2 regions of the Streptomyces sp. Ag82_O1-12 genome follow, and region 1 is predicted to be linked to the other one. Evidence: predicted binding sites of a transcription regulator. Region 1 holds the regulator's gene; the other holds the start of a gene.
The links. Region 1 encodes HspR, which represses chaperone genes until heat shock. Its sites were predicted from a motif close to TTGAGNNNNNNNNNCTCAA; they were not measured.

Region 1 (3,408 bases):
GTCGAGCGCGACCGGATCGCGGTCAAGGAGATCGCCATCGCGAACCTCCTGACCGAGCTCCTGCCCGTGCTCGACGACATCGGCCGCGCACGCGAACACGGCGAACTGGTCGGCGGCTTCAAGTCCGTCGCCGAGTCGCTGGAGAGCACCGCGGCGAAGATGGGCCTGCAGCAGTTCGGCAAGGAGGGCGAGCCCTTCGACCCGACGATCCACGAAGCCCTGATGCACAGCTACGCACCGGACGTCACCGAGACGACGTGCGTCGCGATCCTGCAGCCCGGGTACCGGATCGGCGAGCGCACCATCCGCCCCGCGCGGGTGGCGGTGGCCGAACCCCAACCGGGGGCGCAGACGGTCAAGGCGGACGAGTCCGCCGACGCCGACGACAAGGAGAGCGGTGGCCCGGACGAGGGCTGACGTCATCAACGAAGGGAAGGAGGGGCGTCGAGGATGAGCACCAAGGACTTCATCGAGAAGGACTACTACAAGGTCCTCGGCGTCCCCAAGGACGCCACCGAGGCCGAGATCAAGAAGGCGTACCGGAAGCTCGCCCGCGAGTTCCACCCGGACGCCAACACCGGCAACGTCAAGGCGGAGGAGCGCTTCAAGGAGATCTCCGAGGCCAACGACATCCTCGGCGACCCCAAGAAGCGCAAGGAGTACGACGACGCGCGCGCCCTCTTCGGCAACGGCGGCTTCCGCCCGGGGCCGGGCGGCGCGGGCGGCTCCTTCAACTTCGACCTGGGCGACCTCTTCGGAGGCGGCGCCCAGGGCGGCGGCCAGGGAGCCGGCGGCTTCGGCGGCGGACTCGGTGACGTTTTCGGGGGCCTGTTCAACCGCGGCGGCGCGGGCGGGCCGGGGACGCGTACGCACCCCCGGCGCGGCCAGGACATCGAGTCCGAGGTCACGCTCAGCTTCACCGAGGCGATCGAGGGCGCGACCGTCCCGCTGCGGATGTCGTCGCAGTCTCCCTGCAAGGCCTGTTCGGGCACCGGCGACAAGAACGGCACGCCGCGCGTGTGCCCGACCTGCGTCGGCACCGGGCAGGTCGCCCGGGGCAGCGGCGGCGGCTTCTCCCTGACCGACCCCTGCCCGGACTGCAAGGGCCGCGGCCTGATCGCGGAGAACGCCTGCGAGGTCTGCAAGGGCAGCGGCCGGGCCAAGTCCTCGCGGACCATGCAGGTGCGCATCCCCGCCGGCGTCAGCGACAGCCAGCGGATCCGGCTGCGCGGCAAGGGAGCGCCGGGCGAGCGCGGCGGGCCGGCGGGCGACCTCTACGTGGTCGTGCACGTCGACACCCACCCGGTGTTCGGCCGCAAGGAGGACAACCTCACGGTCACCGTCCCGGTGACCTTCACCGAGGCGGCCCTCGGCGGCGAGGTGCGGGTGCCCACCCTGGGCGGCCCGCCCGTCACGCTGAAGCTGCCTCCGGGCACGCCCAACGGGCGCACCATGCGCGCCCGGGGCAAGGGCGCGGTCCGCAAGGACGGCACCCGCGGCGACCTTCTGGTCACCGTGGAGGTGAGTGTTCCGAAGGACCTGACGGGGAAGGCTCGTGACGCACTCGAGGCGTACCGCGAGGCGACCGCGGGTGAGGATCCGCGGGCGGATCTGTTCCAGGCCGCGAAGGGAGCATGAGTCAGATGGACGGTCGTCGGCGCAATCCGTATGAACTGACCGAGGAAACCCCGGTCTACGTCATCTCGGTGGCGGCCCAGCTGTCCGGCCTGCACCCCCAGACCCTGCGCCAGTACGACCGGCTGGGCCTGGTGTCCCCGGACCGCACCGCGGGCCGGGGCCGGCGCTACTCGGCTCGCGACATCGAGCTGCTGCGCACCGTCCAGCAGTTGTCGCAGGACGAGGGCATCAACCTGGCCGGTATCAAGCGCATCATCGAACTGGAGAACCAGGTCGCCGCGCTCCAGGCCCGGCTGGCCGAGATGCAGGACGCGCTCGACGGAGCGGCGGCGGCGATGCGCCAGCGCGAGGCCGCGGTGCACGCGTCGTACCGCCGCGACCTGGTGCCGTACCAGGAGGTGCAGCAGACCAGCGCGCTGGTGGTGTGGCGGCCGAAGCGGCAGCAGCAGTCCGACTGACGCGGATGCGCACATGAGAGGGCCGGGAGCTCACTCCCGGCCCTTTCGTGTGCCTTGGTGTGGTCTCACCCGGTCTCACCCGATCTCAGCCGGTCTCATGCGGTCTCACCCGGCCTCACCCGGCCTCACCCGGTATCACCTGGTCTCGCTCGGTCTCCTGCGGATGACCGGAACGTGCGCGGCACTTGAAGGTGATTCCGCAGAGTCTTCACAACTGCTGCGGAGCGTGGTGTTGTCATCTCGTTAAGTGGTTCCGCTTGACGCTGGGGGCGCATCCGCGTTGGCTTTTCAGTCACATGGGTCCCAAAAGCGGTGCCCACGTCCGAATCACACGCGAAGTGAGCTCCCGCATGCGTCGTCGCCTCTCCATATCCGTGGCAGCCGCCACGATGTCCGTCACGCTCGCCGGTTGCGGCGTGCTCAACGCGACGGGGAGCAGTGACGACGCGAGCCCGGCGAAGGGCAACGACATCACGGTGGGCCTGCTCCTGCCGGAGAAGGCGAACACGCGGTACGAGAACTTCGACTACCCGATCATCAAGCAGAAGGTCGAGTCGCTCACCAACGACAAGGGCCGCGTCGAGTACGCCAACGCCGAGGCGAACGCGGACAAGCAGGCGGGCCAGCTGCAGCAGATGATCGACGACCGGGTCGACGTGATCCTGCTGGACGCCGTCGACGCGCAGGCCATCGCGAGCGGCGTGAAGAAGGCCAAGGAGGCCGGCATCCCGGTCATCGCCTACGACCGGCTGGCCGAGGGCCCGATCGACGCCTACATCTCCTTCGACAACGAGCTGGTCGGCGAGGTCCAGGGCCGCACCCTGCTGGAGGCCATCGGCGAGAAGGCGAGCCTCTCCGACAAGATCGTCATGATGAACGGCTCGTCGACGGACCCGAACGCCAAGCAGTTCAAGGCGGGCGCGATGTCCGAGCTGAACGGCAAGGTGACGATCGCCGAGTCCTTCGACACCAAGGACTGGAAGCCGGAGAACGCCGAGGCCAACATGGCCGACGCGATCCGGAAGATCGGCAAGGGCAACATCGCGGCGGTGTACTCCGCCAACGACGGCATGGCGGGAGGCATCGTCAAGGCGCTGGAGGCCGCAGGCGTGTCCGACCTGCCCCCGATCACCGGGCAGGACGCGGAGCTCCCCGCCGTGCAGCGGATCCTCAGCGGCGAGCAGTACATGAGCGTGTACAAGTCCTACCCGCAGGAGGCGGAGAACGCCGCGGAGATGGCCGTCGCCAAGGTCCAGGGCCGCGACATCCAGTTCGCCGCCCTCACCCGCGACAAGGTCGACAGCCCCACGGA
Region 2 (3,408 bases), 1.2 Mb from region 1:
CCGGCCCGCTCCAGCTGGCGCGGGAGCAGGTGGTCACGGGCGATGACGACCTTCTCGTCCTCGGTGTAGCCGTCCAGGCGGACGATCTCCATCCGGTCGGCGAGCGCCTCCGGGATCGCCTCCAACACGTTGGCGGTCGCGAGGAAGACGACGTCCGACAGGTCCAGCTCGACCTCCAGGTAGTGGTCCCGGAAGGTGTGGTTCTGCGCCGGGTCGAGGACTTCGAGGAGGGCGGCGGCCGGGTCGCCCCGGAAGTCCGAGCCCACCTTGTCGATCTCGTCGAGGAGCACGACCGGGTTCATCGACCCGGCCTCCTTGATGGCCCGGACGACCCGGCCCGGCAGGGCTCCGACGTACGTACGCCGGTGGCCGCGGATCTCGGCCTCGTCGCGGACGCCGCCGAGGGCGACGCGCACGAACGTGCGGCCCATGGCGTGGGCGACGGACTCGCCGAGGCTGGTCTTGCCGACGCCGGGCGGCCCGACGAGCGCGAGCACGGCACCGCCGCGCCGCCCGCCGACCACGCCGAGGCCCCGGTCGTCACGCCGCTTGCGCACCGCCAGGTACTCGGTGATCCGCTCCTTCACGTCCTCGAGACCGGAGTGCTCCGCGTCCAGGACCGCCTTGGCGCCCCGGATGTCGTACGCGTCCTCGGTGCGCTCGTTCCACGGCATCTCCAGGACCGTGTCGAGCCAGGTGCGGATCCAGGAGCCCTCGGGCGACTGGTCGGAGGACCGCTCCAGCTTGTCGACCTCCTTGAGTGCGGCCTCGCGGACCTTCTCGGGCAGGTCGGCGGCCTCCACGCGCGTGCGGTAGTCGTCGGACTCCTCGCCCTCCTGCTCGCCGCCCAGCTCGCGCAGCTCCTTGCGGACGGCTTCCAGCTGACGCCGCAGCAGGAACTCGCGCTGCTGCTTGTCGACGCCCTCCTGGACGTCCTTGGCGATGGACTCGGCCACGTCCTGCTCGGCGAGGTGGTCGCGCAGCTGCTGGGTGGCGAGCTTCAACCGGGCCACCGGGTCGGCGGTCTCCAGCAGCTCGACCTTCTGGTCGGTGGTCAGGAACGGCGAGTAGCCGGAGTTGTCGGCCAGCGCCGAGACGTCGTCGATGGCCTGCACCCGGTCGACGACCTGCCAGGCGCCGCGCTTGCGCAGCCAGGCGGTGGCGAGGGCCTTGTACTCCTTGACCAGTTCGGCGAGATGACCGGGCAGGGGCTCCGGCACGGTCTCGTCGACGCTGGTGCCCTCGACCCAGAGGGCGGCACCGGGACCGGTGGTCCCCGCGCCGATGCGCACCCGGCTCCGGCCGCGGATCAGGGCGCCCGGATCGCCGTCGGCCAGCCGGCCGACCTGCTCGACGGTGCCGAGGACACCGGTGTTCGCGTAGGTCCCGTCGATGCGTGGCACCAGGAGTACCCGGGGCTTTCCGGGTGTTGTCCGGGCAGCGGCCTGAGCGGCCTCCACCGCGGCACGGACCTCGGAGTCGCTCAGGTCCAGCGGGACCACCATGCCGGGCAGCACGACCTCGCCGTCGAGCGGCAGCACGGGCAGGGTGAGCGGTGTGGACGTCGAAGCCATGATCTCCCCTTCGGCAGTCAAGTTGAGCTATGCCGACTCAATGCTTGAGCGGGTCCGGATGTTCCCCCCTCGCTGTTCGCTGTCAGCGATCACTCATGACGCCGGGAACGGGAGGACGCGTAGGCTCCGGGATGTAAGAGCCACTAGGGCTAATCAGCCGTTACAGGGGGCGGGCGTGGACGAGACCGTGCAGGCATGGGTGAACGGGTGGGTCGTGTCTCGCGGGGCGGCTCCGCCCGTGACCGAGCCATGGGGCTGGACCATCGACATGGGGACGTACGGGCACGTCACGCGGCATGTGTTCGGCGCGACGGACGAGGGTCTCGACGAGACGACCGTGCGCAAGGTGGCCGGGGCGGTGACCGGGCAGGGCGTGTGGCTGAAGGCGTTCCGGGATCCGTCGGTGGTCGCCGGCTGGCTGGACGACGGCTGGTGGATCGACCCCGAGCCCGGCTTCCTGATGAGGGTTCCGCTGGCGCCGGACGGCGCTCCGGCCGCCCCCGAGGGCTACCGGCTGCGCGAGTGGTCGCGCGGCGGGGTGACCCGCGTGATGGTGGCCGCGCCGGACGGGTCCCTGGCGGCACGCGGCCAGATCGCCCCGACGGGCGTGACCGCCGTCGTCGACCAGGTCGAGACGGCCCCCGGCCATCGCCGCAAGGGTCTGGGCAGCGTCGTCATGCGGACGCTGCAGAACGCCGCCGTCCACCAGGGGGCGCGGACCGGCGTCCTGGCCGGCACTCCCGCGGGGCGAGGGCTCTACGAGGCACTCGGCTGGGAGGTGGCGGCCCTGCTGACCAGCGCGAAGCACGACCCGCCGACCTCCGCTCGGGCCTGAGGGGCCCGGCGGTCAGACCCTGGCCGGGCGAGAGCGGGCCGCATACGAGCGCCGGACCACCGGCCAGGTCACGAGCCCGACACCCAGGGCGATGAGGTGCCCCCAGTTCGTCATCGGGTCGGCGAAGGCGAGCAGGTCCTGGAGCAGCATCCACCCGAAGCCGGCCAGCAGCGGCAGGCGCAGCCACAGCGGCAGCAGACCGGCCAGGGCGCCGATGCCCGCGGCGACACCGAAGCTGACGCCGTAGTCGAGGCGGTGCAGGGAGCTGTCGGGAAGATGCCCGGCCAGCACCGCGAGCCCTACGGGCACCTCGGTCGCGAGGGTGGCGAGGACATGCCCGAGCAGGAAGACCCCGGCCGTGCGCAGGCCCCCGATCCGCCGTTCCAGCGCGGTCAGCACCAGCACGAAGGCGATGGCGAACGGCGAGGTCACCCCGCCGGCGACCCACAGCGCGCTGCCGATCAGCACCAGCTCCGGCGTGCGCACCAGGTGCGCCATGTCCGTACTGGAGCCCTGGAGCAGGGCGTGCACCAGGGCCGGGTCCGCGTACGCGGCGATCAGCGAGGTGAGGCAGAGGAGCGTCGCGTAGCCGAAGGTGAACGGCGTGCCCGTGGGGGTGGGCAGCAGCAGCCAGGGGCGGAGCGTCCGGGAACGGGGCACTGCCGCCGGGGCGGGCTCCCCTGCTCCCGCGACCGCCGTTCCCTTGGGGCTCCGCTGCCGCGGCATCCCGTCGAGCAGCCCGGACACGTCGGAGAGGGGCGCGTCCACCGGCGGGGGTGTGGCCGGCTCGCGGGGCGGCGCGGTGCGTTCCAAAACGGGCACTCCTTCCGTCATGTCCCAGCCTTCGCTCCCGACACCGCACTGTCTGTGACCTGCGCCACGCGGAAGCCGATTCACAGCAACCCGAAAGCCCCGTCCCGCGTCCTCCCTCGGGCCCTCGGGCCCTCGGCGAATTGACGGGCGCCACTGCGCCCACTCCTGCCAGGATGCCCCCATGCC

Region 2: a site for HspR is predicted at 1,597-1,615, ahead of lon (endopeptidase La). Genes of this name have one in related genera too.

The regions. Positions count from the first base shown of each region.
Region 1 covers NZ_FXUW01000001.1:4,600,453-4,603,860, forward strand. The annotation lists gene grpE (nucleotide exchange factor GrpE) at 1-417, shown strand, start outside; gene dnaJ (molecular chaperone DnaJ) at 451-1,638, shown strand; gene QOL88_RS21160 (heat shock protein transcriptional repressor HspR) at 1,644-2,096, shown strand; gene QOL88_RS21165 (sugar ABC transporter substrate-binding protein) at 2,447-3,408, shown strand, end outside.
Region 2 covers NZ_FXUW01000001.1:5,750,898-5,754,305, reverse strand. The annotation lists gene lon (endopeptidase La) at 1-1,574, opposite strand, end outside; gene QOL88_RS26580 (GNAT family N-acetyltransferase) at 1,750-2,409, shown strand; gene QOL88_RS26575 (rhomboid-like protein) at 2,422-3,222, opposite strand; gene QOL88_RS26570 (spermine/spermidine synthase domain-containing protein) at 3,404-3,408, shown strand, end outside.